Regions from separate parts of the Rhodobacter sp. 4.3.4 genome, predicted to be linked through region 3. Evidence: riboswitches for the same ligand, from Rfam matches in the RefSeq annotation. Region 3 holds a riboswitch; each other region holds the start of a gene.
What was found. Region 3 has a riboswitch for cobalamin ahead of AC4PTB_RS10535 (TonB-dependent receptor plug domain-containing protein). Riboswitches for the same ligand answer to the same signal wherever they lie in the genome.
Positions count from the first base shown of each region.

Region 1: another riboswitch for cobalamin. It lies ahead of AC4PTB_RS12705 (cysteine-rich small domain-containing protein); the one in region 3 lies ahead of AC4PTB_RS10535 (TonB-dependent receptor plug domain-containing protein).
Region 2: another riboswitch for cobalamin. It lies ahead of AC4PTB_RS07580 (energy-coupling factor ABC transporter permease); the one in region 3 lies ahead of AC4PTB_RS10535 (TonB-dependent receptor plug domain-containing protein).

Region 1 covers NZ_CM178967.1:2,586,938-2,597,253, forward strand. The annotation lists gene AC4PTB_RS12680 (SulP family inorganic anion transporter) at 1-564, opposite strand, end outside; gene AC4PTB_RS12685 (HugZ family pyridoxamine 5'-phosphate oxidase) at 651-1,130, shown strand; gene AC4PTB_RS12690 (glycosyl hydrolase family 28-related protein) at 1,140-3,431, opposite strand; gene AC4PTB_RS12695 (lysine--tRNA ligase) at 3,669-5,273, opposite strand; gene AC4PTB_RS12700 (tellurite resistance TerB family protein) at 5,377-5,799, shown strand; cobalamin riboswitch at 5,867-6,053, shown strand; gene AC4PTB_RS12705 (cysteine-rich small domain-containing protein) at 6,138-6,482, shown strand; gene dacB (D-alanyl-D-alanine carboxypeptidase/D-alanyl-D-alanine endopeptidase) at 6,473-7,921, opposite strand; gene AC4PTB_RS12715 (nicotinate-nucleotide adenylyltransferase) at 7,912-8,541, opposite strand; gene AC4PTB_RS12720 (diguanylate cyclase domain-containing protein) at 8,619-9,680, opposite strand; gene AC4PTB_RS12725 (heme NO-binding domain-containing protein) at 9,677-10,267, opposite strand.
Region 2 covers NZ_CM178967.1:1,557,252-1,567,567, reverse strand. The annotation lists gene tcuA (FAD-dependent tricarballylate dehydrogenase TcuA) at 1-1,226, opposite strand, end outside; gene AC4PTB_RS07595 (energy-coupling factor ABC transporter ATP-binding protein) at 1,267-2,109, opposite strand; gene cbiQ (cobalt ECF transporter T component CbiQ) at 2,106-2,840, opposite strand; gene AC4PTB_RS07585 (energy-coupling factor ABC transporter substrate-binding protein) at 2,837-3,148, opposite strand; gene AC4PTB_RS07580 (energy-coupling factor ABC transporter permease) at 3,148-3,816, opposite strand; cobalamin riboswitch at 3,883-4,105, opposite strand; gene cobF (precorrin-6A synthase (deacetylating)) at 4,139-4,906, opposite strand; gene cobA (uroporphyrinogen-III C-methyltransferase) at 4,908-5,633, opposite strand; gene cobM (precorrin-4 C(11)-methyltransferase) at 5,630-6,415, opposite strand; gene AC4PTB_RS07560 (cobalamin biosynthesis protein) at 6,412-6,759, opposite strand; gene cbiE (precorrin-6y C5,15-methyltransferase (decarboxylating) subunit CbiE) at 6,741-7,931, opposite strand; gene AC4PTB_RS07550 (cobalt-precorrin-6A reductase) at 7,930-8,685, shown strand; gene cobJ (precorrin-3B C(17)-methyltransferase) at 8,658-9,395, opposite strand; gene cobI (precorrin-2 C(20)-methyltransferase) at 9,392-10,129, opposite strand; gene AC4PTB_RS07535 (precorrin-8X methylmutase) at 10,133-10,316, opposite strand, start outside.
Region 3 covers NZ_CM178967.1:2,171,161-2,181,476, reverse strand. The annotation lists gene cobN (cobaltochelatase subunit CobN) at 1-2,329, opposite strand, end outside; gene AC4PTB_RS10555 (magnesium chelatase ATPase subunit I) at 2,374-3,405, opposite strand; gene AC4PTB_RS10550 (VWA domain-containing protein) at 3,402-5,459, opposite strand; gene AC4PTB_RS10545 (radical SAM protein) at 5,452-6,429, opposite strand; gene AC4PTB_RS10540 (adenosylcobinamide amidohydrolase) at 6,461-7,642, opposite strand; cobalamin riboswitch at 7,917-8,110, shown strand; gene AC4PTB_RS10535 (TonB-dependent receptor plug domain-containing protein) at 8,316-10,130, shown strand; gene AC4PTB_RS10530 (DUF7676 family protein) at 10,132-10,316, shown strand, end outside.

The sequences.
Region 1 (10,316 bases), 420 kb from region 3:
GGCCGGGCTGACCGTATCCCGCGCCGCCCAGAGCGCGGCCAGTTTCTGCAAGATCGGCCCGGGCTCGCCGCCCGCCAGGGTCAGCCCGGCCATATCCTTGATCTGGCTGGCGAAAATGATCACCCCGATGCCCGAGGTAAAGCCAACCGTGACCGGATAGGGCATGTAGCGGATGGTTGATCCAAGCCGCAACAGCCCCAGCACCGCCAGCATCAGCCCGGAAAGGAACGTCGCCAGCACCAGCCCCGCAACCCCGGTCGTGGTGACACAGGCCATCACCAGCACGATGAAGGCCCCGGCCGGACCGCCGATCTGGAACCGCGACCCGCCCAGAGCCGAGATCAGGAAGCCGCCGATGATCGCGGTGAACAGGCCCCGCTCCGGCCCCACCCCCGAGGCGATGGCGATCGCCATCGACAGCGGCAGCGCGACAATCGCCACCGTCAGCCCGGCCAGGAGATCGGCACGCAGCCGCCCCAGATCGTAGCCCTCGGCAAAGGCGGTGACGGACATCGGCAAAAGGGGCTCGGCCCCGACCCTTGCGGGCAGGCTCTCGTTGCGCATGGCGACTTCTTCGTTATGGATAGGGGCAGCAAACAGCGCCGCCAGGGTCGCTGTCAAGCCTGATGCCCTCACCATTCGGAGAGCCGATGACCGAAACCCCGAAAGATCCCGTGCAACCCGCCGATGATCAGGCCCGGCAGCTGGCGCAGGACCTGATCACCGCGGCGCGGTTCGGCGCCCTGGGCGTGATCGACCCCGAGACCGGCTTTCCCATGGTCAGCCGCATCGCCCTTGGCGCGACGCCCGAGGGCGGGCTTTGCACGCTGGTCTCGGGGCTTTCAGCGCATTCGCGCGCCTTGCGGGAAGATCCGCGGGTCTCGCTTCTGCTGGGCGAGCCCGGCCCGAAGGGCGATCCGCTGGCCCATCCGCGCCTGACGCTTCTGGCCACGGCCATGCCCCTGCCCCGGACCGCAGCGCTGCATGCGCGCTGGCTGCGCGATCACCCCAAGGCGAAGCTCTACATCGATCTGCCCGATTTCTTCTTCGTCGGCTTCTCGTTGCACGCGGGGGCACTGAACGGCGGCTTTGGCCGCGCCTTTCGTCTTGCCCCCGCGGATCTCAGCTGAGGCCGCGCCTCAGTTCGGGGTGTCCATCCGGATCACCAGGTTGATCTTGCCCTTGGCGGCCTCGGGCCAGGTGACATTGACCAGCTTTTTCGACGTGCCCTGCTCGGCGGTGATGAAGGGCATGGCGGTCACCCGCGCCCCCGCGGCATTGGTGATCGCCCCCACCGCCACCAGGCTTTCGACATTCCGCGCCCAGCCGCCAAAGGGCAGATAGGCCGAGGCATCAGCGCTCCAGACCGATTGCGCGCTCGACTGCGTCACCTGCACCATCACCGGGTTCACCGTCATCTGGTTGACCGCGTTGAAGATGTTGTTCTCGAAGGTGATGTTGCGCATGCGGGAATAGTCGAGATCGGCAAAGCTCGTGTCCACCTTCTCGATCCGGTTGATATTGCCATTGAGCGACTTGAAGACATTGTTCGACACCGTCAGCCCCTGGATGTAATGGCCGCTGCCATAGGGCTTGATCGAGATCCAGGTCACCCAGGCCGCGACATCATCCATGATGCAGGTGTTGCCGGTCAGCGTCAGCCCGCCAAAGGAATATTGCGTGCCAAGGTTCGGATCGGGCGAATACTCATTCGTCCATTCGATGAAGTTGTTGTCGATGTAATTGCCGGTCACCGTCGACTGCACGTTCGGCGCGGTGAAGACCAGCCCCGGCACCCGCGGCCCGTCCACCTGCCCGTCGCCCTGAAACCAGTGATTGCCCACGATCACATGGCCGGTGCCGTCCAGGACCATCGTCGTGCCGAAACGCACGAAGCGCGAATCCCGGATCTTCGTGTCATTCGCATTGACATTGACACAGACCGAGGTCCGGGTCTCGACATTGACATCCATCTCGTTCGACAGGAAGTCGCAGCGGTCGATGTAAAGGTTCTGGCAGCCCCGCCCGATCGAGGTGATGGCGCGGTCCTTCGGCTTCACCATCCAGCAGTCGCGCAGCCCGAAGGTGTCGCCCTCGCGCGCCAGCAGGATGCCGCTGGCGAACCCGCCCAGCAGGAATTCGACATTGTCGATGGTGAAGCGGGACAGAGAGTCGAAGCCGGAAAAGTCGAGCGCATATTTGTAGCGCCGGAACGTGTAGCTGCGCGTGCCCGAGCCGCCGTAAAGCGGTTGCGACAGCGTCAGCTTGGCGGCGCCGGGATCGACCGCCTGCACATAGACCTCGCGGCCGACGCCGGTGCCGCTCACCCGCGCGCCCACCGGGATATTGGCGATATTGGTCACATTGCTCAGGATCGTCGGTTGCGCGGTGGAATAGGTCGCGTTCGAGGTGACGGTGACGGTGGCCCAGGCCGCAGTGTCGCTGACCGAGATCTGCCCGTTCGCCAGCACCCGCCGGTTCGCCCAGCTCGAGGTGTCGGGCACCGCCGCCCTGACATCGATCGGCCCGGTCAGCTCGACGCGCCGCCCGCACAGGTCGAAAACGTTGTTGTCGGTATAGGACAACAGCGCCTGCAAGCCCTTCTTCAGCCCCAGCTCCTCATCGCCAAAGGCTTGCGCATAGGTCGGAAAATCGAAATTCTTCTGCAGCACCAGCCGCGCCGCGGTCGGCATGCTCAGCGTGCCGGTGAAGCGGATCGGGCTGTCGATCGACAGCGACGAGGCGATGCGATAGCTGCCCGCGGGCACGACCAGGCTGCGCCCGTCGGCGGCGGCATCGGCGGCCAGAAAGGCGGCGCGGTCATCGGTCGTGCCGTCGCCTTTCGCGCCATAGTCGCGCACATCGACCACATCCATCAGATCGCGCAGGAAGGCCTCGGTGATATCCTCGATGACGATATCCTCGATCCGCACCACGCCCCCGGTCTGCCCGGTCAGATCAAGCCCGAAATGGCCATAGGCGGGTGCCGTGCCCCAGGCCATGTCAACGCCCGTGCGCGTGCCCGAGCCGACGATCGCCTGCACCGTCACCACCTTGCCATAGCTGGTCAGCGTGACCGAACTGCCCACTTCGACCAGCCCGGTCACATGCGCATTCGCCGCGCTCATCGCATAGCCCGCGATCCGCACCGCACAGAAATTGCCCGAGACCGCCTTCACCTTGGCGGTGATGCGCAGATAGACGCCGGGCAGGATCGGCGTCTGCCCCATCCAGCGCAGCTTCTGCGTGCTTTGGGTCTTCACCAGCTCCAGACAGGAGCCGAAATCGGCATCCGCCGGCACCAGCACCGCATTCGCAGCCCCGGCATAGCTGGCCGAGCCCGCCGTGCCATTCTCGCTCGACCATTGGCCCAGCCCCAGTTCGAACGCAGGGGGGGTCAGGTTCACCCCGTCAGTGATCGCGATATTCATCCCAGACTCCTTCATGTTCAGCCCCCCGCGCCACGGCAGGCGCCCACCGGCCGCGGCGCGAACACGCCGCGCGACCGCCCATGGCGCTGCGCAGGATCGGGGATTTCACCGGGAGATCGCACCCGGTCCAAGCAGAACTAGCCGCGAAGATTGAAGAAGACCTGACGACAGCGCGCGCTGCCCGGGCCCCGGACAACGCGCGCAAAGGTATTTCTTATCAGTGATTTAAGACCGTAATCAGGGCTTGATCAGCCCGCCCGCCAGCGCGGTCTCCATCAGCGCGATGGTTTCGCGCACGCCATAAAGCGCGATGAAGCCGCCAAAGCGCGGCCCTTGGCTTTGGCCCAGCAGCACTTCGTAAAGCGCGGTGAACCAGTCCCGCAGCGGCTCGAACCCATGCGCGGTGCCGACGGCGAACACGATCGTTTGCAGCCCCTCGGACGGGTCTTCGAACTGCTCGTGCAGATCGGTCGCAGGCAGCGCCTTCAGCCGCGCCAACAGATCCTCCATCGCCGCGCGTTCCTTGTCCGTGGGCAGCCGGAAGGTCCGGGTCGGCGCGACGAAATCATGGAAATAGCGCACCGCAAAGCCCGCCGCCGCGTCCAGATCGGGATGGGTCTCGGGCGTGGCTTCCGGCGCATAGCGCTTGATGAAGCCCCAAAGCCCGGCCTTGTCGCTTGCCCCCGCCACCGAGGCGAGGTTGAGCAGCATCGCAAACGGCACCACCAGGTTCGACTCGGGCGGCTGGCCGCCGTGGATGTGCCAGACCGGGTTGTCGATCTGCTTCTCGACCGGCTGGGTCGGATAGGCGCGCAGCTGCTGGTGGTATTCATCCACCGCTTTCGGGATCACATCCCACCACAGCCGCTTCGCCGTCTTCGGCTTTTGATACATGAAATAGGACAGGCTTTCGGTCGCCGCATAGCTCAGCCATTCGTCGATCGTCAGCCCGTTGCCCTTCGATTTCGAGATCTTCTGCCCCTGATCGTCCAGGAACAGCTCATAGGTGAAATGCTCGGGCTTGCGGCCGCCCAGCACCTCGCAAATGCCGTCATAAATCGGCGTGTTGGTCGAGTGGTCCTTGCCATACATCTCGAAATCGACATCCAGCGCCGCCCAGCGCATGCCGAAATCGGGCTTCCACTGCAGCTTCACCTTGCCGCCCGTCACCGGCAGCGTCCATTCGCGCCCGTCCTCGTCGTCAAAGGTGATCAGCCCGTTTTTCGCATCGACATGCTTCATCGGCACATACAGCACGCGCCCGGTTTCCGGGTGGATCGGCAGGAAGCAGGAATAGGTCTGCTGGCGCTCTTCGCGGAGGGATTTCAGCATGATCGCCATGATCGCCTCATAGCGTTCGGCGCAAAGCATCAGCATCTCGTCGAACTTGCCGGACTTGTAATAATCCGTCGCGCTGGCGAATTCATAGTCGAACCCGAAGGTGTCCAGAAACCGGCGCAGCATGGCGTTGTTGTGATTGCCGAAACTGTCGAACTCGCCGAACGGATCGGGCACGGCGGTCAGCGGCTTCTGGATATTCGCGTAAAGCAGCTCCTGCTGCGGCACGTTTTCGGGCACCTTGCGCATGCCGTCCATATCGTCGGAAAAGCACAAAAGCCGCGTCGGAATGTCCGAGATGATCTCGAAGGCGCGGCGGATCATCGTCGTGCGCGCCACCTCGCCGAAGGTGCCGATATGCGGCAGACCCGAGGGGCCATAGCCGGTCTCGAACAGCACATGGCCCTTTTTCGGCGGCGCCTTTTCGTAGCGTTTGAGCACCCGGCGCGCTTCCTCGAAAGGCCAGGCTTTGGAGTTCATCGCAGCGTCGCGCAGGGTGGTCATGGCAAATCCTCATCCGGGCGCCCCATGCGCCTCGCGCCTGACCTATTGAACGAGGCCTGAAACGTCAATAATTCTTGCGGCAGAGCCAGAAAAGGAAACCCCCGTGACCGACACCCTTCCCTCGCTTTCGCCGCAGGATGCGCTCGTTGCCGTGATGGTGGCCGTTTCGGCCTCCGACGCCACGATCCGCACCGCCGAGCTGGTCGCCATTGAGCGGATGGTGAACCACATGCCGATCTTCGCCACCTATGACATCGACCGCATCCGCATCGTGGCGCAGACCGTCTATGCGCTTTTCGAGGAGGAGGAGGGGCTTGCCGCCCTGTTCGGTCTCGTGCGCGAGGCGCTGCCCGAAAAGCTCTTCGAGACCGCCTATGCGCTGGCCTGCGACGTGGCGGCGGCCGATGGCGTGCTGCACCAGCCCGAATTGCGCATGCTCGAGGAAATCCGCGACGAGCTGGCGATCGACCGGCTGCATGCGGTGGCGATCGAATGGGGCGCGCGGGTGCGTCACGTCAAGCTCTGACAGCCGCCCGATGCGGACAAGACCCGCATCCAGCCGCAAAGCCGATTGACACCGCCCCCGCCCGCCCCCATCTTCAGCGGGCCTTGGTCCTGCGGCACGCTGCCGCAGGGTAATAGGGAAGCCGGTGCAACTCCGGCGCTGCCCCCGCAACTGTAAGCGGCGAGCCTTCTGCAACACCCACTGGCCCCGGCCGGGAAGGGGCAGCAGGCGCCCGAGCCGCAAGCCAGGAGACCTGCCAGGCCAAAGACCATCCCGGGCGGCGGGCCCGGAGGCATGGAGCCCGCCTGCGCGGGCCGCGCCTGTCCGCCCTCGGCCCGACACAACGGAGCGGCCAGGCCATGGAACCGAAAGACACGACGACGAACACCGCCTTCAAGGGCTACACGAACACCAGCTGCCCGTTCCTGCCCTGCCATCCGGGGGTGAAACGCGCCTTCAACTGCCTGTTTTGCTACTGCCCGCTGATCGCCTATGAATGCCCCGGCCCCTATCAGACCTACACCGACCGCAACGGGTTGACGCGCAAGGATTGTTCCGCCTGCACCCTGCCCCATGACGGGCACGAGCAATCCTGGAACTTCATCCAGAAATGGCTGGAATACCCGCAGCCCTGGTCGGGCAAGCCGCAGACCGAACCGCCCACCGCCCGCCCGCGTCCGCCGGGATCGACCGATCAGCCGTAAAGCGTCGCCCAGCGGGTGATCAGCTGGCTTTGCAGCAGTTTCGAGCGCCCGACCCAGCCGCGCGAGCCCTCCGCCTGCTCGGCGTCGCGCGATTTCGCCCGCCGCGCCAGATCGCCGGTGAAGATCGCGAAGGTCAGCTCGGTGCCGTCGGGCGCCGTGATATAGCCCGTCAGCGTCGAGACGAAATTCAGCGTCCCGGTCTTCGCATCGACGCGGATCTGCGCGCCCTTGACCTTGCCGCCCGCCTCGTCGCGCAGGTTGAAGGGCTTCATCAGGCCCCGCAGCCCGACCTTCGGCCCCAAAAGCGTCACCGCCTTGACCATCTCGATCGGCGCGATCCGGTCATCGCCGCCCAGCCCCGAATGATCGACAAACCGCGCCCGCGTGCCGCCCAGCCGCCCGCTCAGCCAGTCGCTCATCGCCGCCCCCGAGGCGCCGCGCGCCGCATTCGCCCCCCGCGCCGCCGTCGCCGTCATCCCCACCGCCTCGGCGGTGATGTTGGTCGAATATTTCATCATCGAGCGCAGGATCTTCGGCAGCACCTCCGAGGGCTGGCTCACCAGCACCTGCGCCCCCGCGGGCAGCGCCCGCACCGGCTCGGGGGCGGGCAGATCGATGCCGCGCGCCCGCGCCAGCGTCTGGAACACATCGCCCGCATAGGCCTCGGGCAGCCGCACCGGCAACCAGCGGCTGCCGTCCTTGCCCAGCGCGCTTGCCGCCACCGTCCAATGCTCGCGCCCGCCCGCCTGCCGATACTCGAACAGCGGCGCCTGCCGCGATACCGCCGCCACCTCGGCGGTATAGACCTTGGGCACATGGCGCTCGGACCGCGCATCCATCGCCAGCGCATAGCCGCCCTTGGCCCGCTTCCACTCGAAATGGACGCGGTTGTAATTCAGGATCAGCCCGGAAATCGCCGGGTTGTAGCCCACATGCACCGGCTGATCGGCCGCGATCGCCTCGGCATAGGGCAGCGCGCCGCCCCAGACCAGAAACCGCCCGCGCACGCCGGTCACGCCCCGTTGCGCCAGCGCCGCCGCCAGATCGGCCAGCCCGTCGGTGCTCAGCGTCGGATCGCCGCCCCCCGCCAGGATAAGATCGCCCTCGACCCGCCCGCCCGCAACCGGCCCCGTCGCCAGCACCCGGGTCTGAAACCGGAACTGCGGCCCCAGCGTTTCCAGCGCATAAAGCGTGGTGATCGCTTTCGCGGTCGAGGCGGGCGCCATCGGTTTCGTGCCGCCGCGCGCCTCCAGCACCAGCCCGCTGCGCGCATCGGCCACCACATAGCCGACATCGCCGCCCAGCCGCGCTGCCGCGATCAGCTCCTCGCCCGACAGCAGCCGCAGCGCCGCCCCCTCGGCCCGCAAGACCGCAGGCATGGCCAGACCAGCCCCCGCCCCCAGCATCCCGCCCAGGATCTTCCGCCGCGTCACGTCCATGCCCGTCTCCCTTCCGCTGCGCCGCGCCAATCGCCCCCGGCCCGGATCGCGGAGGAGGACAGGTCCGACATCGGCATCTGCACGAAACACCAGGCGGGCAAGTCCGCGCAAGCCAGATGCCGCGCCTGCGCCGCCCCAAGCCGGGCGCGCGCGAAGATCCGGGCCGCAAGCGCCTGCCGCGCCACCATCCGATGCCCCGGCCGCGCCAGCACCCCCACCGGCACCGCCGCCAGAATCGACCGCCAGTCCTCCCAGCGGTGGAACTGCGCCAGATTGTCCGCGCCCATCAGCCAGACGAATCGCACGCCCGGATAAAGCGCCTTCAGCCGCGCCAGCGTCTGCGCCGTGTAGCGCGTGCCCAGGCCCGCCTCGAGCCCGGTGATCACCACTTTCGGATCGGGCATCACCCGGCGCGCCCGGGCGATGCGCTGCGCCATCGGCGCCGGACCGCGGCTTTTCAGCGGATTGCCCGGGCTGACCAGCCACCAGACCTGATCCAGTCCGAAGCGGCGCAGCGCCTCGCGGGTGATATGGGCATGCCCGGCATGGGCCGGGTCGAAAGACCCGCCCAGAAGGCCGATGCTCTGGCCGCGCGTGGCGATCGGAAACCCCTGTTTCATGCCCCTGCCCTACCCGATCGCTCCGGGCTGCGCCACCGGCTTGTGACAGCGCCGCAACAGCCGTTCGGGCTGGCGGTTCAGGTCTGCGACCGCGACCCGAAACGCAAAGGCGCAATCGTCCAGCGCCCGCGCCCGGCGCGTTTCGATTGATACATCGCCGCATCGGCCTCAGCCATCAGCTCCTCGGCCAGGGCCGGACGGCATTCCAGCGCAATCGCCACCCCGACCGAGGCCGAAATCCGGCAATCCACCCCGTCCAGCCGGATCGGCTCCTCGATCCGGCCGATCAACCGCTCGGCCATGGCTTCGATCATCGCCCGCTCGACCGGGCCGCGCAGCAGGATGATGAATTCGTCCCCGCCCAGCCGCGCCACAAGATCGCCGCGCCGCACCTCGTCGCGCAGCACCTGCGCCGCCCGCACCAGCACCGCATCGCCCGCCGCATGGCCCAAAGTGTCGTTGACCTGCTTGAAGAAATCCAGATCGATATGCAAAAGCGCAAAGTTCCGCCGCCCGCGCGTCGCCGATTTGACCGCATGGCCCAGCGCCGCATCGAAAGCGCGCCGGTTCGCCAGCCCGGTCAGCGGGTCCAGCTGCGCCTCGGTCTCGGCCTCGGCCTTGGCCAGCCGCAGCCGCCCGGTCAGGGCGGTCAGCTCGCCCAGCACCGCCGCCTTCGCCTCGGCCAGAAACAGGAATTCCATCGCCAGATCAGAGGCGGCGAAATCCGCCTCGGTCAGGCCGAAATAACGCACCGCCTCGGAAAGCTGGATGCCGAAGGACAGGTTCACCAGCACATCGGCCTGTTCGCCCGGGCCCAGCGCCACCGCAAGGCCGCGCAGGTTGAACATCGGATAGCGCACCAGCGACATCACCAGCCGCCGCCCGGTCAGCCCGACGCCGCGCCCCTGCTCGACGCCCCGCGCCCGGCGCAGGGTGAAATATCGTGCAAAATCTGTGCCTTCCGCCCGCTCCGGCCCCTGACCAACGATCCGCGACAGCGTCGGCCCCATGGCGCGAATCCGCCCGCGCGCATCCAGCCACAGAAACATCGGCATCAGCCGCGCCAGCATCTCGGTGTTCAGCGTCAGCACCGGCTCCGGCACAGGGATCGGCGCGGCCACAGGCTGGATCCGGGTCATGAGGCCTCTCCCAGCTCGGGGGCGGCCAGATCGAACTGGCGCGCGGCGTGATAGGTGGTGAAATGCAACTCGACCTGCACCCGCTCCGTCCCCTCGCGCGGCTCGAGCAGATCGATCAGCACCAGCGCGCCGTAATCATCGGCCATCGCCCGCATCAGTCCGGCCATCACCGCGCCCCAGCCCGGGAAACGGCCCCGCACCAAAAGCGTGAACCGCCCCGGCGCCTCCGATTGCAGGGTCAGTTCCGGCAATTCCAGATCGGGCAGCGCCATCTGCGCACGGCCCTGCAGATCATCAAGCGAAAACAGGAATTCCAGATAATCCGGGCCACCAAAGCGCAACAGCCGCCGCAGCGGTTCGGTCTGCGCCACTTCCGCACCGATATCTTCCAGCAATTGCTCGCGCGTCTTGCCGGTCAGCCCCTCGGCCACCGCCAAAAGCGCCTCGGTCGTGTCATCGGCATAGGTCAGCATCGCCTCGAACCCCTCGGGGCCAAGACGCAGACGATCGGCCACCTCGCGCCAGATGGCGCTGCCGTGGTGCTTGCACAGGAAAGCCTGGATGGATTTGTTAACGATGCCGAGCATGGACCCTCCTCGCGCGGAGCATAGCGCAACGGCTGTTAACAAACCCCCA
Region 2 (10,316 bases), 610 kb from region 3:
GCTGCGAAAAGTCGCGGCGCGACGGCGGTGGCCAGGCGCACCCGGGCGGTGGCGTCCACCACCAGCCCGTAGCGGGTGAAGCCGATGCCGGGGATCATCGGCAGCGCGTGGAAGGGCGCGACCAGCGGCGCCATCTCGCCCGTGCGCGGCGGATCGAGCGGGCGGTTCAGCGTCTGCGCCAGCCCCGAAGGGTCGATGCCGCACAGCGCCGCCAAAGCCTCGGGGGTTTCGGCGCAAAGCGGCGGATAGGCCATCGGCGGCAGCTTGCCCGCCGCCTCGGCGCCCAGAATGATCCAGGCGCGCGGATCGGGACGGGCAAGCAGCTTGCGCGCCCAGACCGAATGCCGCTCGGGGCCTCTGACCGCGCCTTCATCGGCGAAGCGGCGGCCATCGGCGCCGACGACGATCCCGTGCTGCATCCCGTCCACCCGGCTGACGATGCCCGCATCGTGGAAGGGCGCGCGCGGATCGACGGCGACGACATGGCCATCGCCGGGCAATCCCGCCACTGAGGCGCCTTGCGCAAGCGCCTGCAACAGCGGGCCGCCCAGCTGTTCGGGCGTGCCGCGGTTGGCGATGTGATCGGCGCGGGCGCCATGCGTCTGCGCCAGCCAGGCGCGGTTCGCCCCGATGCCGCCCGAGGCCAGAACCAGCGCCTGCGCGGTGATCCGATGCGGGCCGATCGCGACACTCAGCGGGCCGTCATGCGCCGGATCGAGGGCCTCGGGCGGCAGCTGATCCAGCGCGATCCCGGCGCGGATCTCGACGCCCAGGCGCCGCGCCCGGGCCAGAAGCGCATTCGTCAAGGCCTGCCCGCCGCCGCGCAAAAACACCGTGCGGCGAGAATAGGGCAGATTGCCCTCGGCCCAGGGTTCCAGCCGCACGCCCTGCGCCAAAAGCCAGTCCGCCAGATCGCGCGAGCCTTCGGCCAGCACCTTGGCCAAAGCGGGATCACCCGCGCCGACACGCAGCAGATCGCGCTCGAACTCCTCGGCCGGGTAGCTGTCGCGCTGAAACGGCGTCTCGGTGTCCGAGGCGATGCGGATGTTGCGCCCGTGCCTTGCATTGCCGCCCAGCCTTTCGGGCGGCGCGGCATCCAGAACCAGCACCGAAGCGCCCGCCCGCGCCGCCTCGATCGCGGCGCAAAGCCCGGCCAGCCCCGCACCGATGACAAGGACACCGACCGAGGCGGGCAAGGGGGGCTGGGGGGCGGGCGTCTGATCCATGACAGCAGGGTAACGCAAGGCGCGGGCCAGGAAAACCGGGCTAACGCCGGGTCCAGCCCGCCATCTGCGCCGCAAGATCGTCGCGCGTCTTCGGCAGCGCCGCCTCGGGGGCGAGAAGGCCGTGATCGCGCGCCATCAGCGCAAGGTCGATCACCAGAGGCGGACGCAGCCCCACCTGTGCCAGCGTCGCGCGGTCGGAAAGCACGGCCTCGGCCGCCCCCTCGGCCAGAACGCGACCGGCGCGGAAGAGCGCCACCCGGTCGGCCAAAGCGGCGGCCAGTTCGACATCATGGGTGGAAAAGACCAGCGTCATGCCCGCGGCGCGCAGCCCGCGCAGCAGGGTCAGAAGCTGCTCGGTCCCCGCCAGATCAAGCCCGGCGGTGGGTTCATCGAGCAACAGCACCTCGGGGCGCATCGCCACCGCGCCCGCAATCGCCACCCGCCGCTTCTGCCCGCCCGAAAGCATGTGGGTCGGCCGGTCGCGCAGATCGGAAATCGACAGCGCCGCAAGCGCTTCTTCAACCCGGGCGCGGGCCTCGGCTTCGGACAGACCCATGTTCAGCGGCCCGAAAGAGACATCCTCGAAAACCGTCGCGGCAAACAGCTGGTCATCGGCATCCTGCAGCACCAGACCGACGCGGCGGCGCCAGTCGGTCAGATCCTTGCGCGAATGGCCGGTGGCGGTGCCGCCCAGCAGAACCCGGCCCGATTGCGGGCGCAACGTGCCGTTCAGATGCAAAAGCAGCGTCGATTTCCCGGCGCCATTCGGGCCAAGGATGGCCAGGCTTTCGCCCTGCGGCACGGCAAGCGACAGATCATCAAGCGCTTTCACGCCGCCCGGGAAAACGTAGGTCAGGGCCTCGGCGGCCAGGATCGGGGTCACAGCAACACTCCGGCCGCAAGGATCGCGGCTTGCAGGGTCAGGATCAGGCCGAGCACAAGGGGCGAGGCCGCGGGCCGGGTGGAGAGGACGCGCATCTCGCCCTGCCAGTTGCGCGCGCCAAGCCCGGTTTCCAGACGCCGGGCGCGGGCCAGCGCGCGCGGCAAAAGCGCCGCGATCACCTGCGCACTCGACCGCAGCCAGCGCCGCCGGGTGGCATGGCCGAGGCGGGCGCGCTGCGCGGTGGTCATCGCCGCGGCTTCCTCGGCCAGAATGAAAACAAAGCGATAGGTCAAAAGCGCGATCTCGATGAGTTCTGCCGGCACGCGCCAGCGACGCAGACCGGAGAGCAGATCGGCGGCGGGCGTGGTGGTGGCCAGGAAAAGAAGGCAGCAGGTCGCGGCCGTGGCGCGCATCACCAGGGCGGCGGCCTTGGCCGGGCCGTCCGGGGCAAGCGCGATGCCCTCCGGTCCGATCTGGAGCAGAAGCACCGCCGCCCCGGTGGTCAGAAACCCCAGCGGCAGCACTGCGACCGAGGCCCAGAAGCGCAAAGGCACCCGGGCGCCCAGAAAGGTGAAGGCCAGGATCGCGCCCGTGACCAGAACCGCCCCGGGAAAGGGCGGCACGGTCACGGCCAAAGCCAGAAACCCAAGACCGATCAGGCTTTTCTCGGCCAGCGGGCGGTTGCGCCAGCGGCCTTGCGCGGCGACCCGATCGATCGAGGCGAGGCTCATTCTGCGGGGACGGACCGGGCGGCGGGGGCGTTTTCCTCGCGGGCCTTGGTGGCGCCCTGACGGCGCCCGATCACCAGCCCCACGACAAAGGCGCCAAGCGCCGCCTGCAGCGCGAAGAACAGGCTTTCAACCTCGCCGCTCGGCGGCTCCCAAAGCGGATCGGCCCAGGGGGCAAAGCCCGGCACGGTCGCCTCGATCAGCTCGGCCGCCTGCCCGTCGGCGCCGCCGAATTCGCCGCCCATCAGAAGCGGCACCACCACCAGCGCCACGGTTCCGGCCAGCAGCCACAAAGTCCGTTTGCTGCTCATCAGCGTGCCTCCCCGGCCAGAATGCGCAATTTGTCCTTGTCATCGACCTTGCCCGCCAGGGCATCGACGACGATCACGGTCAGGAAGCCCTCGGCAATCGCCAGCGGGATCTGCGTCAGCGCGAAGACCGAGCCGAATTTCACCGCCGCGCCCATGAAGCCAGAGGCCGGATCGGGGTAAGCCAGCGCCAGCTGCAGCGAGGTGGTCACATAGGTCGCCAGATCGCCCAGGAACGCGGCCAGAAACACCGCCACCGCCATCGAGGCCCCGGCCTTGCCCGCCAGTTTATAGACGCCAAAGGCCACCCAGGGCCCGACGATTGCCATGGAAAAGGCGTTGGCGCCCAGCGTCGTCAGACCGCCATGGGCAAGCAGAAGCGCCTGAAACAGCAGCACGATCACCCCAAGCACCGCCATGACCGAGGGGCCGAAGACAACCGCGCCCAGCCCGGTGCCGGTCGGGTGCGAACACGAGCCGGTGACGGAGGGGATTTTCAGCGCCGAGAGCACGAAGGCAAAGGCCCCCGCGGCGGCAAGGGTCATCCGGGCCTCAGGACGCTCGGCGACGATCTTGCGGATCTTCACCGCGCCCGCGACGACGAAGGGGGCGGCGGCAAGGGACCAGCCAATGGCATGGGTGACGGGCAGATAGCCCTCCATGATATGCATGCGAACAACTCCACATCGAACGCGCCGCTTTCGGATTGACCGGAGACACCCCGCCCCGGGAAGGCTTGCGACGCCAGAGCGATGGCAGGTCTCCTGACTTGCGGTTCGATCAACTCGGGTCACCTTCCCGGCCAGTCTCCCCGGTGGATCGGGGGGGCCAGTGGCATTCGACCGTCGTCTCGCCGCTCACAGTTGCGGGGGCAGCCACGGATTAGGCCCCTGATGGGTAATCCTCACCGTGTTCCCTATTAATCCCGTCCAGTTGGGAACCATCGCCCGTTGGAGTAGCCCCGCGACGGGGCGAGGTCAAGGCCGGGAAGCGTCACGCCTTGGGCGCATTGCGACGCAGCAGGTAGATATCCATCACCCAGCCATGGCGGGCGCGCAGATCGGCCCGGGCCTGCAGGATCTGCGCCGTGACCTCGGCCAGCGGCCCTGAAATCAGCACCTCCTCGGGCATGGCCACACAGGCGCCCCAGAAGATCGTCAGCCCGTCGGGCGGCAGGCTCTGGAAGGAACACTCGCCATCGAGCATCGCAACGACCGTATCGGTGCCCGCGGGCCAGCCGTGGTCACGCAATTGCCGCCCCGTCGTGATCATCACCGGGGCGCCGATCTCGTTCAGGGGGATCGCATGGGCGGCACACAGCGCCTGGATCGCGGTGATGCCGGGGATGACCCTTGTGGTCAGATCAAGGCGGGATTTGAGGCGTTCCGCGATGCGCAAGGTGCTGTCGTAAAGCGAGGGATCGCCCCAGACCAGCAGCGCCACCCGACCGCCAAGCCCCGGAACATGCGCGGAGATCTCCGCCAGCCAGGCCTCGGCGATGGCATCGTGCCAGTCGTCCACGCCCTTGCGATAGGAAGGGTTCGACGCATCGCGCACGGGCAGCGCGAACTCGACCACTTTCGTTGCCGGGTTGGTCAGATGCGCGGCGCAGATCTGACGGCGCAGCCCGGCCAGATCGGATTTGTCCGCGCCCTTGAGCGGGATCAGGATCAGATCGGCGGCATTCATCGCATCGACCGCCTGCCCGGTGATGTGGCGCGGATTGCCGGTGCCAATGCCGATCAGGGAAAGCTCGATCATCTCAGGCCTCCGGCGCGTAAAGCGGACCATAAAGAATGAGCGCGGGCTTGTCGGAGCGTTCGGCGGCAAGGCGTGCCGCCAGCTCCGCGACGGTCGAACGGGTCACGCTTTGCTCGGGATGGCCCACGGCTTCCGCCAGCAGCGCGGGCGTGTCGGGGGCCAGCCCATGCGCGATCAGATCGGCAGCCAGCTTCGGGAAGGTGCGCTTGCCCATGAAAACCACGGTCGTCGCGCCCTTGTCGGCCAAAGCCGCCCAGTTCAGCCCCTCGGGCAGATCGCCCGTCACATCGGCGCCGGTGACGAATTGCACCCGCCGCGCGGTCAGACGGCGGGTCAGCGGCAGCCCGGCCGCGGCGGCGGCAGCGCAGGCCGAGGGCACGCCGGGGATGATCTCATAGGGGATGCCCGCGCCGGTCAGCGCGTCCAGCTCCTCCTCGAGCCGCCCGAAGAGCCCCGAATCCCCCGACTTCAGCCGCACCACCCGCAGACCGGTCAGCGCGTGATCGACGAGCAGCCGGTTCACATGATCCTGCTTCGGCGAGGGCCGCCCGGCCCGCTTGCCGACCGCGATGAGTTCGGCCCCCGGGCGCGCATGACCAAGGATCGGCCCGGCGGAAAGATCGTCAAACAGCACCACATCGGCTTTGGCCAGCCGGTCGGCGGCTTTCAGCGTCAACAGCTCGGGATCGCCGGGCCCCGAGGAAACGAAGGAGACAAAGCCGCTCATTCTGTGCCCTCCGGGAAGCGCGGATGGGTGCCCAAGGGGCGGTAGCGGCGGTCGTAATCGCCCGCGTAAAGGCGGCTTTCGTCGAAATCCTCGGTCGCAAGCGACCGGCCCACAAGGATCAGCGCCGTGCGCTCCAGCTCGGCGCCAAGGCTGGTCTGCAGCGTGGCCAGCGTCGCGCGCACCACCCGCTGATCGGGCCAGCTCGCGCGCCAGACGATGGCAACAGGGCAATCGGCGCCGTAATGCGGCACCAGCTTTTGCACAACCTCGTCAAGCACATGCACCGAGAGGTGAATGGCCAGAACCGCGCCGGTGCGGGCGAAATTCTCCAGCGTCTCCCCCTCGGGCATGGCCGAGGCCCGCCCCGAGGTGCGGGTCAGAATGACCGATTGCGCCACCCCGGGAAGCGTCAGTTCCGCCCCCAAAGTCGCGGCGGCGGCGGCGAAGGACGGCACGCCGGGGGTCACATCATAGGGAATGTTCAAGGCGCGCAACCGGCGCAGCTGCTCGCCCATCGCCGACCAGATCGACAGATCGCCCGAATGCAGCCGGGCGACATCCTGCCCCGCGGCATGGGCCTCGGCGATCGTGTCGATGATCGCATCAAGGCTCATCGGCGCGGTGTTGACGATCTTGGCGCCGGGCGGGCAATGCGCCAGCAGCGCCTCGGGCACAAGGCTTCCGGCATACAGGCAAACCGGACAGGACGCGATCAGATCACGGCCCCGGATCGTGATCAGATCCGCCGCCCCCGGCCCCGCGCCGATGAAATGCACCGTCATTCGTCCTCTCCCTCCGCCACGGCAAGGGCCACCCCGCCGATCACCTGTCGGGGCAGCACGAGCCGCGCCCCCTTGCCTGCTGCGACCAGCGCCGCCGCCTCTGCCACCGATCCGGTGCCCTTGCGCGCCAGCACAAGGTCCGAGCGCGTGGGGGTCGCCACCCCCGCCACATCGACGCCGATCACCCGAAAGCCCGGACAGGCGGCGGCAAGCTCATGTGCTTTTTCGCGCGCGGTGGCAAGGGCATCCACGCGCCCCGCAGCCAAAAGCGCCTGCGCAAAGGCGGCGGGCGCGGTGCCCTTGCGAAATCCAAGCCCCGCGACAATCACCGCCGCCCGCTCCATTGCAGCTGCGGACGGCTGGGCGCCCAGCCGCGCATCCGGCCCAGCGGCTGCGCCTCGGCAAGGTCGATGCGCCAAAGCTGACCGCCATGACGGGCGTGCAGATCGGCAAGCAGGGTTTCGGAGTCAAGCGTCACCGCATTGGCGACGATCCGGGTGCCGGGGGCGAGCAACTCCCACAGCCGGTCGAACAGCGCCCGCGACCCGCCACCGCCGATGAAGACGGCCTGCGGTGCGGGCAGATCCGCCAGCGCCTCGGGGGCCGTGCCATGAACCGCCCGCATCCGCGGGGAAAGCCCGTAAGTGTCTATATTCTTGCGGATATTCTCGATCCTGTCGGGGCGCGGCTCGATCGTGATCGCGCGTCCGCCCGCCAGACACCATTCGACCGAGACGGAACCCGACCCGCCGCCGATGTCCCACAGCAATTCGCCGCGCCGCGGCGCCAGCGCGGCCAGCGTCAAAGCCCGCATCGGCGCCTTGGTGATCTGCCCGTCATGGGCAAAGGCGCTCTCGCTCCGCCCCGGCACCTGCGAAAGCCCGGCGCCGGGGGCCAGATCCGCACCATCGAGCGCCACCGTGACCGGCGCGGAAACATCCGTCAAATCATAGTCTTGCGCGGCAATGCTGCGCAGCATTTCGGCCGGACCGCCCAGCCGCTCCGCCACGCCCATCCGCACCGCGCCAAAACCGTTAGCGACCAGCCAGCCCGCCAGATCGGCCACGGCGGCGGCGTCGCGCAGCGTCACGATGGCCCGGGTGCCGCGGCCCAGCACCGGCAGCAACCGGCCAAAAGGCGCGGCATGCAGACCCAGCGCGGTGACCTCCTCGGCCCGCCAGCCCAGCCGCGCGCAAAGATGCGACACCACCCCGGGCGCCGGAAAGGCCCGCCAGTCATCGGGGGAAAGCCGCTCCGCCAGCATCGAGCCCGCGCCGAACCAGAACGGATCGCCCGAGGCCAGAACCACCGTCGCCCGGCCGCGGCAGGCCAGAACCGGCGCGATATCAAACGGAACGGGCCAGGCCCGCCCGCGGCTGCCCGCCGCCGCAAGCTCCAGATGCCGCGGCCCGCCAAAGATCACCTCGGCCTTTTCCAGCGCCTGACGGCTTGCCAAAGGCAGCCCATCAAGGCCATCTTCGCCCAGACCCACGATGCTCAACCACGGATCAGACATGACACGCCTCCTTGTGCTTGGCGGCACCACCGAAGCCAGCCGCCTGGCGAAAACCCTTGCAGATCAGAGCTTTGAGGCGGTCTTTTCCTATGCGGGCCGGACCGGTGCGCCCGTCACCCAGCCGCTGCCCACGCGCATCGGCGGCTTTGGCGGCGTGGCGGGGCTGGTCGATTACCTGACGCGCGAGGGCGTGACCCATGTGATCGACGCCACCCACCCCTTTGCCGCGCAGATGAGCAGCAATGCCGTCGCGGCCTGTGCGCAGACCGGCGTGGCCCTTTGCGCCTTTGAACGCGCGCCCTGGACGGCGCAGGAGGGCGACCGCTGGACCCATGTGCCCGATCTGGCCGCCGCCGTCGCCGCCCTGCCGCAAGCCCCCGCGCGGGTCTTCCTTGCCATTGGCAAACAGCATCTGGACGCGTTTTCCGCCGCACCGCAGCATCACTATTTGCTGCGGCTGGTCGATCCGCCCGAAGCACCGCTGCCCCTGCCCGATGCGCGCGCGGTGATCGCCCGCGGCCCCTTTACGCTTCAAGGGGATAGCGAATTGCTGCGCAGCGAAGCCATCACCCATATCGTCGCCAAGAATGCCGGGGGCGCGGGGGCCGAGGCGAAACTGATCGCCGCCCGCAGCCTTGGCCTGCCGGTCATCCTGATTGACCGGCCCAACGTCCCCGCGCGCGAGGTTCGCGCGACGCTCGCGGGGGTGATGGGCTGGCTGGCCGATCACGGCGCGACGCCGCGCGGGGTATAGACCCAGGGGCCCACCCGGCGCGTCGCGGCATTGCCGACCAGAACCACGGTGCGCATGTCGGCCATTTCGGGCGTCGCGTCGCGCAGTTCGACCGTGGTGATCGCCTGCTCGGGCGTGGTCACGGCGCGGGCGAACAGGATCAGCCGCCCGGGCTCGCATTCCTCGCGCAGGATCTCCAGCACGCGGGCGAATTGATGCGGGCGCGATTTCGAACGCGGATTGTAAAAGGCCATGGCGAAATCGCCGCGCGCCGCGTGCCGCAGCCGCTTTTCGAGAATTTCGAAAGGTTTGAGATTGTCAGAAAGATTGATGGCGCAGAAGTCGTGCCCCAAGGGCGCCCCGGCCGCCGCCGCCGCCGCCAGCATCGCGGTGATGCCGGGCAGGATGCGGATCTCGGTTCCGGCGTATTCGGGATGGGCTTCCAGCGCCTCGAACAGCGCCGAAGCCATGGCAAAGACCCCCGGATCGCCCGAAGACACCACCACCACGCGCCGACCTTCTGCCGCCATGTCAAGGGCATGCGTCGCGCGGTCCAGCTCCACCCGGTTGTCGGTCGGATGCAGCATCAGCCCCTCGCGCGGGGCGATGCGGGCGACGTAAGGGATGTAGCCGACGATATCGGTCGCCTCGGCCAGGGCCGCGGTGACCTCGGGCGTCACCAGATCCTCGCGCCCGGGTCCAAGCCCGGCAACCGTGACCCAACCGCTCATCTCTCATCCCCCAGTTCCGGCCGCCGCCCCTGCCCGTGCACCAGCACGATGGCGAAATAGGGGCAATCCTCCTCGGCCACATCGACCAGCCGCGCGATGCGCTGGCTCGGCATCGTGCCGCGCTCGACCAGCCAAGCGGCGTCAAGCCGCCCCGCAACCGCAAGCGCCCGCTTGATTTTCGGCAGGTTGCGCCCGGTCTTCATCACCACGATCGCATCCGACCGGCTCATATGCGCAACCAGATCCGCCTCGGGCAAGGTGCCCGCCATCACGGTCAGCACATCGTCGCCCCAGGTGATCGGCGTGCCCGTCGCCCACCAGCAGCCGACCATCCCGGGAATGCCGGGGATCACCTCGACCTCGGCGCGGCCCTGCAGGCGGGTGTAAAGATGCATGAACGAGCCATACAGGAAGGGATCGCCCTCGCAGAGCACGACAATATCGCGGGTTTTCGAAAGTTCCGAAAGCCGCGACGCCCAATCGTCATAAAACCGTGCCAAAGCCTCGATATAGTCGGGACTGTCGAAGGGAAGTTCGGTCGTGACCGGATATTCCATCGCATGTTCGACGACATCGGGGCGCAGCATCCCCTCGACGATCCGCCGCGCCTGACCGGCCCGCCCGGCCTTGCGGAAATGCGCAATGTCGGTGGCGGCACGAATGGCGCGGTCGGACCGCACCGAGATCAGATCGGGGTCGCCCGGCCCGAGCCCCGCACAAAGGATGCGTCCCATCGACTATTCCTTCCGGCAGGCGAGCGCATTCACCGCCGCGACGGTGATCGCCGAGCCGCCCAGCCGCCCCTCGACAATGACCCAGGGCACCGGATTGGCCACGGCCAGCGCGGCTTTTGATTCCGCCGCGCCGATGAAACCCACCGGACAGCCGATGATCGCCGCCGGACGCGGGCAGGTCGGATCT
Region 3 (10,316 bases):
AATCGGTCAGGATCTGTGACAGCACCTGTCCCTTGGTCTTGCCCAGCGCCGCCACCAGATCGCCCGGATGATCGCGCAGATCCTCGCCGTCAAAGCCGCGTGCGGCGGCCACTGCATCCCACAGCGATCCCGCATCGCCGTTCGGAAGCCGCGTCAGATGCACCATGGTTTCGTTGAACCGCCCGGCCGGCGGCACCTGCCCCAGGATGTGCAGCCCGTCGTTGATGCTGGTCACATCGACCGTCTCGATATAGCCGTGCAGCTTGTTCATGTAGGCGACCGGATCGGCCTCGGCCGCATCGCGCGTCATGCCGATATCGGCGTCCAGATGCGCCTGCGCGGTCAGCCCCCAGAGCTTGTCGACAATCACCGCAACCTTGCCCGGATCTTCCTGCCGGGCATGATAGGCCGCTTCGAGAAGATCCTCGATCTGCTGGAAGGTCTCGGTCTTTCCGGCGTTGGTCTGCGGCGGGATCATGTGGTCGAGGATCACGCAATAGGACCGCCGCTTTGCCTGCGTGCCCTCGCCCGGGTTGTTGATGATATAGGGGTAAAGATGGGGAATGTCGGAGATGGCTGCGTCCGGGTAGCATTCGCGCGACAGGCCAAGGCTTTTGCCGGGCAGCCATTCCAGCGTGCCATGGGTGCCGACATGGATCACCGCATGGGCGCCGAACTCCTCGCGCAGCCAGCGGTAATAGCCCAGGTAATGGTGCGTGGCGGGCAGATAGGGATCGTGGATCTGCTGGCCGTCGGGCTGCAGCGTCGGCTGGTCTTCCTCCTCCATCCGGGCGCGCGGCGGCTGCACGCCCAGAAAGACGTTGCCGTTCACGATGCCCCCGACCAGAAGCTTGCCGTCATGGTGGAAGGTGACGCCGGGGCAGGGGCCCCATTTCGTGTCCATCTCGGCCTGCATCTTCGGTCCGCGCTCGGCATGCCAGCGGGCGGCGGTGGCATCCGCGATCCCGCCAACGGCCCGCGCCGCCATCTGTTTCGGCGTGAGGTAGCGCCGGTCGCTGGTCAGACGGTCGAGCATCTCGAAGGCCATGGCCTCGCCGCTGTCGAAGCTGCGGTCGATGCGGTATCCCTCCTGCGCCATGCGCTCCAGCAGGATCTTGATGCTTTCGAAGGAATCAAGGCCCGAGGCGCAGCCAAGCCGGTCGTTGCGCGGCGGATACTGATGGAAGATGATCGCCACCTTGCGCTCGGCCGGGGGCGTGCGGCGCAACCGCGCCCACATCATTGCCCATCGCACCACATGGGCGCAACGCTCGGGAACCGGCGTGCGCAGCATCAGACGGGCGCCGGTGGCGGGGTCGATGCCGGTTTCGTCGCGGGTGCCGACGACGGTGCCGATGATCACGCCGTCGAATTCGGGCTGCGCCACGCTGGTCGAGACATCCATCGGCGACACCGCCTGCAGCGTGTCCTCCCAGTCGGCCCGCGGGCTGTAGGTCTGGATCAGCTGCAGCACCGGCACGTCAAGCCCCGGCAGGACGGTCTCGGAGCCGGGGCCGCCCACGGCCAGCGAAAAGCTTTGCGGCGACAACAGCACCTCGATCAGCGTCTGTCCGTCCTTGCGAAAGAAGGTCTCGGCCACCTCTGCCACCGACATGTTGCCAAGGTCGGCATCGCGGAAGCGGTTGTGAAAGACCGCAAGCGGCACGCCGCCCTGCGCCTCGATCTCGGCGATCAGCGCGTCGAAGACGGCCAGATCGCCGTTGACCCAGGAATAGTTGGCAAACCACATCCCGATCACCGGCGCCCCCGGGGCCGCGCGCGCCCGCGCCCAGTCCAGATAGCCGTCGCGGTCGCGCAGCCCGCCCGTCCATTGCGGGTGATGGATGCCCTCGATCGGCAGGGTCTCGGGCGGCGGCGGCGCGGGAAGTTCCGCCCCGGTCTGCCGCGCGACCGTCAACAGCAGCCCGCGCAGATTGGCCGCGCCGCCGCGCGACAGGTAATCCGAGCGCAGCGCATGGGCGTCAGAGCCGACATCCGTGCCAAGCCTGCGCGCCATGTCGACCTCGTCGGGCGACATCGCGCCCGCCTGCACATGGATCAGCCGCCCCGCCGCCGCCGCCGCCAGCCGGTCGGCACCGGGGATCGACTCGGGGCCGCCATGCGGCAGCAGGATCAGCGCATCCGCGCCCCGCACCAGATCCGCGATCGCGGCGATCCGCTTCTCGTCGAAAAGATCGCTCGAGGCGCGGGCGATCACCTTGATCTGCGCCGCCTCCGCAGGCGCAAGGTCCGCGACCGCGCGGGCGAGGATCGGCAAGGAACCGGAGGTGGCATCGATGATCACGATGGTGCGGGGGGAAGCAGGCACGGGATTTCCCTTCGATGGCGGGCAGGATCGGCTGGAACGGCGGCTCAGGACGACAGATCGGCGGTCGGTCGGCCCATGATCTCTTCGAACGGACGGCGCCGCATGCGATGCGCCAGCGCAAGCTTTGCCGCGTCGTCAAGATCGGCCGGCGTCACCGCGTCGCGCCCGGCCCATGCCGCCAGCGCCTTCGCCGCCTTGAGCATCACGATATCGCTGCGATGGCCATCGACGCCCATTTTCAGCGACCGCTCGGCGATCTCGAACAACAGCGCCTCCGAAACCGTCACCTGCGGACAGCGGGCAATGGCCACCGCGATCGCCGCCCGCAAGGCCTCGGTCTCTTCGCCCCAGCGCGCCACGAAGGCGGCCGGGTCCTGTTCGAAGGCGGCCCGGCGCTTGACCACTTCGACGCGCTGCCCGGGGTTTTTCAGCCCCTCGACCTGAACGCACAGGCCGAAACGGTCCAGAAGCTGGGGCCGCAATTCGCCCTCTTCGGGGTTCATCGTGCCGACAAGGGTGAACCGGGCCGGATGCGAGAAGCTGATCCCCTCGCGTTCGATCGTGTTGACGCCCATCGCCGCGGAATCGAGCAGCACGTCAACGACGTGATCGTCAAGCAGGTTGACCTCGTCGACGTAAAGGATGCCGCGATGCGCGGAGGCCAGAAGACCGGGTTCGATGACCTTGCGGCCTTCGCGGATCGCCAGTTCCAGATCGAGCGTGCCGACCACCCGATCCTCGGTGGCCGAGATCGGCAGTTCGACCACGCGCACCTTGCGCTGCCGCACCGGCAGCGTCTCGCCCGCCTCGAACCGGGCGCGGACATCGGGGGCCATCGCCTTCGGATCGGCCGGATCGCTCTGGAACGGGTCGTCGGCCACCACGTCGATCTCTGGCAGCAGCTCGGCCAGCGCCCGCACCGCCGTCGATTTCGCCGTGCCCTTTTCGCCGCGCACTAGCACCCCGGACAGCGCGGGGTTGATAACGTTCAGGATCAGGCTCGTTTTCAACGTCTCCTGCCCGACGATCGCGACGAAGGGGTAGATCGGCGCCGCCGCCGTGGTCGTGTTTGTCATTCCCGGAACTCCCTGGCGAGACCGACCAGATCCTCGGCCCGCAATTCATCAGTCTTGAAGTAAAGGCCCCCCAGCGCCCGGGCCAGCTTGCGCGCCAGCTCCAGCCGGACGACGCCCTGCGGCTCGGTATCGACGACGATGAACCGGGCCGCGGGATAGCGCTCGCGCAGCCCCGCCGCGGCCTGCAGCGCCTCTTCATGCGGGGGGGCGGTGCCAAGCCCGGCATTGGCGCGGCCGTCGGTCATCACGATGACCAGCGGAAGCACGGTCGGATCCCTGCGCTGAACCTGACGCAGCACATTGGCCGCTTCGCCAAGCCCCTGGGTCAGCGGCGTGCGGCCGCCCACCTCGAGCTCGGCCAGCAGCCGTGCCGCGCGATCGACCGAGCCGGTCGGCGGCAGCACCACTTCGGCGCTGCGGTGCCGAAACACCACCATCGCCACCTTGTCGCGCTTTTGATAGGCGTCGAGCAGCAGGCTCATGATCGCCGCCTTGGTCTCGACCATCCGCCGATGCGCCCCCATCGAGCCGGAGCCGTCCACGACGAACAGAAGGAAGCTGCCGACGCGCCGTTCGCGGACCTTTTCGCGGATGTCGGCGGGCGCGATGTGCAGCGCAAGGCCGGTTTCGGCCCTCGCCTTGCGCAGGCTCTGATAGGGGGCGGCGGCGCGGATCGTGGCATCAAGCGCCAGATCGTTGCGACCGCGGCGCAGCGTGCTGCTGACATAGCGCCCCTGTTTGGTGGCCGACCGCGACCGGCTGCGCCGACCCGAGCCCGCCCGCAAGGCGTCATCGCTGCCCTGGGGCTCAAGCTTGCGCACCGCATAGCTCGCCCCGATCTCCTGAAGCTGGCCGGGCGGCGCCTCTCCCTCCGGGTCTTCGCTCTCTTGCGACGGCTCGGCCGAGGGGGGCGGCGCGGGGCGATCCGCACCGCCGTCGCCGCCCTGATCGGGGGGCGGGGCGCCCGCATCGGTCGGCGGGCCATCGGCCTCGTCCCCGGACCCCGCCTCCGAACTGCCGTCCGAGGGCGCGTTTTGGTCGTTTTCCCCCGAAGGGCCGCGGGTTTCTTCCTCGGGGCTGTCCTCGGATTGCGGCGGCGGCGCTGCAGGAGGGGGGGGCGGTGGCGGAATGTCGGGCGTGCCCGCGCGCATCCGGTGCAACAGAACCATCGGCGCCACGGCCAGAATGTCATCGGCGCTGACTTCGTTTCGGCCCGCCCAGGCGGCATGGGCGCGGGCGGCGCGTTCCATGACGATATCGGCGCGATGCCCCGCGACGTGATTGCGCTGGCAGATTTCGGTGACGAAGCGGGCCAGATGCGACGGAAATCCCAGATCGCGCAGCCGCAGCCGGGCCTCGGCGATGCGCTGTGCAAGCGCGGCCTCGGCGCCCTGATAGCGCGCGATGAAGGCCGCCGGATCGGTGTCGAAGGCCTCTCGGCGCAGCATCAGATCGACGCGGGCGCGCGGATCGCTTTCCCCCTCGACCGCGACGGCCAGCCCGAACCGGTCCAGCAATTGCGGCCGCAACTCGCCCTCTTCGGGGTTCATCGTGCCGATCAGCACGAAGCGGCTGGCATGGCGCAGGCTCTGGCCCTCGCGCTCGACGATGTTTTCGCCGGTCTCGGCGGCGCCGAGGATGCTGTCGACAAGATGATCGTCAAGCAGATTGACCTCGTCGATGTAAAGCACGCCCTGATGCGCGCGGGCCAGAAGGCCGGGCTGGAACGCCACGCGGCCTTCGCGGATCGCCGCCTCGAAGTCGATCGTGCCCACGACCATGTCCTCGGTCGCCCCCAGCGGGAAATCGACAAAGGGCGGCGGCCCGCCCCCGGGCAACGGCGGCAGCAAGGCATGCAGCCCGCGCGCGGCGGTCGATTTCGCGGTGCCCTTCTGGCCGCGGATCAGCACGCCGCCAATCGCCGGGTTCACCGCGTTCAAAAGCAGCGCAAGCTTCATCTCTTCCTGCGCCAGAATGGCCGGGAACGGGAAATCCCGCCGCAACCGGGCGGTGGCGCGGCCTTGCCCGCCGATTTCGGGGCAAACGTCAGCCATGGCGGGCGCTTTCCGCGGCTTGGCGGTCCGTGCCCCGCCGCAAGACGCAATCCAGCCCGGCGGCGCGCGGCGACAGCAGCGCCCGCGCCGGGCAGCGCCCGCGGCATCCGGCCAGCGTGCATCCCGCGCAGCTGTCATCCGGCACCCGCAGCCCCCGCGCCAAAGCGGCGAAATCGGGACGCCCGGCAGAGCCGCAAGCGTAGTCTGGATCGCCCGCGACGCTGGCGCAGGGATAAAGCGCCCCCGAGGGCACCAGCACCACGGCCGCACCGCGTTCGGCCGGGCAATAGGCCCCGGTCCTGTCCCCGCCGCATCCCACCATGCTGTCTTCGCGCAGCTTGATCGGCTGCGCCCGCCGCGCATTGATCCAGCCAAGGGCCTCGCGCAGGGCCGCATGCGCCTTGGCCACCTCGGCTGCCCGGGGCAGATCGTCGAGGCCACCGCGCCCGACCGGCCGCAGGATATCAAGGCCGATGCTGCGCACCCCCGAAAACCCGGCCAGCAGCATCGCCAGCCGCGGCAGGGAGGCGACCGAGTCGCGGGTCAGCACCGTGGTGATGCCAAAGCCGATCCCGGCTGCGTCCAGGTGTCGCAGGCCCGCCAGAACCTCGGCCGTCCGTCCCCGAAGCGCGTCGTTGATCTCGGCGGGGCCGTCAAGACTGACCCCGACCCCCAGCCGGTTGTCCCGGACCAGCGCCAGAAACCGCGCATCGATGGCGATCCCGTTGGTCTGCACGAGGATCCGGCCAAAGCCCGCGCGGCGGGCAAGGGCCACGATCTCGTCCAGCAGATCGGGCACCAGCGTCGGTTCGCCCCCGGCGATCTGCAGCACCGCGCCGGGGCGGATCGGCAGGGTTGCAAGCGCCTGCGCAAAGACCGCGGGATCGAGGTCCTCCCGCGCTGCATCGCCGCCGCGCATGTAGCAGTACCGGCAGCGCAACTGGCACCCGGTGGTTGGCCAAAGCACCATGAGATCAATGGGATGAACGGCACCGATCATCTCAGTCGGCCGCCTCGATCACCCGTTTCAACCGCTCTGTCGTGCGCAGCCATTTGTCGGCAAAGCCAAGCGCAAGCGCGGCCGCCACGACCCCGACAAGGCCGCCGGGCGTCGGGTCCTGCGGCTGTCCGGCAAGCGCCGTGCGATAGCTGGCAAACAGATCGGATCGGCCCGAGACCGCCATCGCGATCAGCGCGCCGTGCTGGGTTGCCATCTCCTGCCAGCAACTCGCGGGCAGGACCCCCCAGCTGGTCTGGTCATGCACATGCGCCAGGCCGATGACCGCCGCCACGGTCGGCGGATCACGGTCCAGAACGCCAAAAACCGGGCGCATCAGCCCCGCCAAAGGATCGGAAAGCCGCGCGGCCACCGCTTCCCGCAGGCTTTCCGGCGTCACCCCGAATCGGGCGAGCTGCACCGCACAGGAACCCTGCCGGACCGGCGTCAGCCCGTTCTGGCGCCGCAGCGTTTCCGCAATCGCCCCATGCACCGTGCGTCCGATCAGCTCGCCCAGCGTGGTGTGGTGACCGGCGCCGACCAGCGGCCGGCAGCCTTGCGTCGGCGCGGCGACGGCGATCTGGTCGGTTCCCGTTCCGGTTGCAATCTTCTGCGACTGCCGCGAGGGCACCGAAAGCTCCTGCAGCACCGCCGCCTTGGCCTCGGTCGCGGTCATCACCGCCCGCACCAGCGCGCCTTCGGTCATCGGCACGTTGACCGCGATCATCACATTTATCGTGCCATGCGGCTCGGCGGCACCGGCGGGTTCATAGCGGCCGTCGAATTCGTAAAGCCCGGCCGGATCGCCTGCGCGCGCTGCGTTTCCCTCGACCCCGCCGGTCGCCAGCGCCACGACGCACAGATCGCGAAAGCGTTCTTCGACGATCGCCAGATTGTTCATGTTCGCCGCCGTGCCAAGGCCCGCCGCGGCAGCCCCGGCAAGGCCGTGCTCGGCCAGCAGCATGGCATCGTAAAGCGTGGGGTTGCGATAGGCGGCATGCACATCGGCGGAATGGGCGCCAGAGGGTTCGCACCCCTGATGGTTGTAGACGGCATCGAGATGTTCGACCAGCCCGCCATGCGCCGAAGAGGTCGAAATGACCCGAAAAGTCTCGCGAAAACGAAGACTTACGAACTTGTCGTCGCGATGAAGCTCGACCTTGTCGAAGAACGTTCTGATCAGCATGGCCGGCTCCATTTTCGGGCGAATCAATCGAACGTTGCATTTCGTTGCACAGGTCCCGCGAGAAAGGCAACCCGGTCAAAACCGCCGGAAAAACGCCCTGCGACACTCTGTCCTGCTCATCTGCGATCCCGCCGGAAGCCGCTTCGGCGGCGCCATCCTGTCCTGCAAATGCGGCTCGGGAAGGCCATTTTCCGGGCGTATCGGCGCGGTGCGGGATCTGCATGCCCGCCGGATCGTCGCGTCAAAATGCCCCTTGTCGAGACGACGGCTGTGTGAAATGCCAACCCGTGACGGTGCCCCGCAAGGGGTGAAAAGGGAATGCGGTGCGGCCTTTGGCCAATTCCGCAGCTGTACCCGCAACTGTAACCGGCGAGCGGTTTGCCAAAACCACTCCGGAGAAATCCGGGGGAAGGGGCACCACCGCACAGACCCGGAAGCCAGGAGACCTGCCGTCAACGTCGCCCAACCCGCGGCCGGGATCAGCCAAGGGAGCGGTTTTCCGCTGCGGTGACTCGTTTGAGTGGATCGAGGGCGGCAGAACCATGCGTTCGTGGCTGAAAGAACAGACATATCTCCGGGCAGCATCAGACTGCCGCGGCGCCCTCGTATCCGGTTTCCACCTCCGATACGTTCAGGGCCCAACCCAATGCACCTACGCCTTTCCCCGCTTGCCTTGCTTTTGCTGGGCGCCACCGCGCTGACTGCCCCCGCCCTCGCGCAGGAGGCGGCGACCGAACTGGGGACCATCGTCATCACCGCCTCGCGGACCGAACTGCCCGCACGCGCCATCGGCAGCGCGGTCACCGTGGTCGATCACGACAAGATCGTGCGCGAACAGAACCGCCGGGTGACCGATGCGCTGCGCGGCATTCCCGGGGTGCAGGTCTCGCAAGAGCGGCCCGGGGTCTGGACCTCGGTCAGCATCCGCGGTTCGGACAACGATCAGGTTCTGGTCCTGGTTGACGGTGTCCGCGTCGGAGACCCGTCGGCAAGTTCGACCGCGTTCCAGTTCGACCATCTGAGCGCCGCCGACATCGAGCGGATCGAGGTTCTGCGCGGCAACCAGTCGTCGCTTTACGGCTCGGATGCGATCGGTGGCGTGATCAACATCATCACCCGTCGCGCCGAGACCGACGGCTGGAAGCTGAGCACCGATACCGCGCTTGGTCCCGATGGCTGGAAGAACGGCAGTGCCACGCTGATGTGGAAGAAAGGCGCCTTTGACGCGCGGGTGACGACCTTCACCACGCATTACGACGGACCGCCGATCCATTCCGATGCGACGCGCGACAACCCCTATCGCGGCAACGGGCTGAGCACGGTGCTGGGCTGGCAGGTCTCGTCCCAGACCCGGCTCGAGTTTTCGGGGATGAACAGTGACACCTGGTCGCTTTACGACACCCGCGGCAACAAGAACGACACGGTGGACAAGGACGAATGGCGTCTCGGGTTCAAGCTGACGCATGAAGCGGCCGACGGGCGGCTGCGGCATACGCTGCATGGCGGGCGCTATGCGGCGGTGCGGACCTATCACACCAGCTATTCGCGCGAACCTTCGGGCGATATCTATGACGGGCGGATGACCAGCTACGGCTATGACGTGACCTGGAAGCCCAGCGACACATGGTCTTTTGTCGGCGGGGTGGCGCGCGAAAAGGATGAAACCGTCCAGACCACCAATTTCAGCGGCGATTTCATCGCGTCGAACGGCACCAACGCGATCTTTGGCGAGGCGGCCTTTTCGCCCACCGCTGTCGACACCTTCACCCTGGCGCTGCGGCGCGATGACAACGACCGCTTCGGCACCTTCGACACCGGACGCCTGACCGGCTCGCATCTGCTGCAGTTCGGGACGACCGATGTCAAGCTGCGCGCCAGCCTGGGGACGGGCGCCAAGGCCCCGAGCCTGTATCAGCTCTTCGACCCGACCTATGGCAATGTCAACCTGACGGCCCAGGAAAGCCGCGGCTTCGACCTTGGCACCGATGTCTATCTGCCCTGGGGCGAGATCAACGCGACGCTGTTCCGCAACCATGTCGAGAACAAGATCGCATGGGCCTCGGGTCCGGGTTTCTACAACGAGGGCGAGACGCTGGAACGCGGGCTGGAACTGGGCATGACGGCCGATCTGGCGGCAAGCTGGAAGGTCTCGGGCAGCCATACCTATGTGCAGTCGGAAGATGCGCTGACCGGGGCCTGGCGCGGGCAACCCCGGAACACGGGCAGCCTCAGCCTGACCTATGATCCCGAGCCGTGGTCGCTGACCGCGCGTCTGCGCTATGCCAGCAAGAACCGCGGCGCCTATTCGGGGCCGGTGCCGGGCTATGGCGTGGTGGATCTGTTCGGCAGTTACCACCTGAACGAGCGGGCCGATCTTTATGCCCGGATCGAGAATGTCTTCGACCGCGATTACGAGACCTACAAGGGCTACAACACCCCCGAACGCAGCCTTTATGCGGGCGTCCGCATCGCTTTTGACGGGCAGTGAGATGCTCGCGCAGGAGCGGATACGGAATGCAGAGGGGCTGGCCACCGAGGATCGGTGGCCGGCGCCGCGCGATCAGGACTGGCTGGAAAGGTTCCTGACCGACATCTTCGAGAGCCATTGGCAGGGGCTGTGCTTCGGCCCGATTATCGAAGGCGCGGCCTATGAGCTGCATCCGCCCGGCAAGCC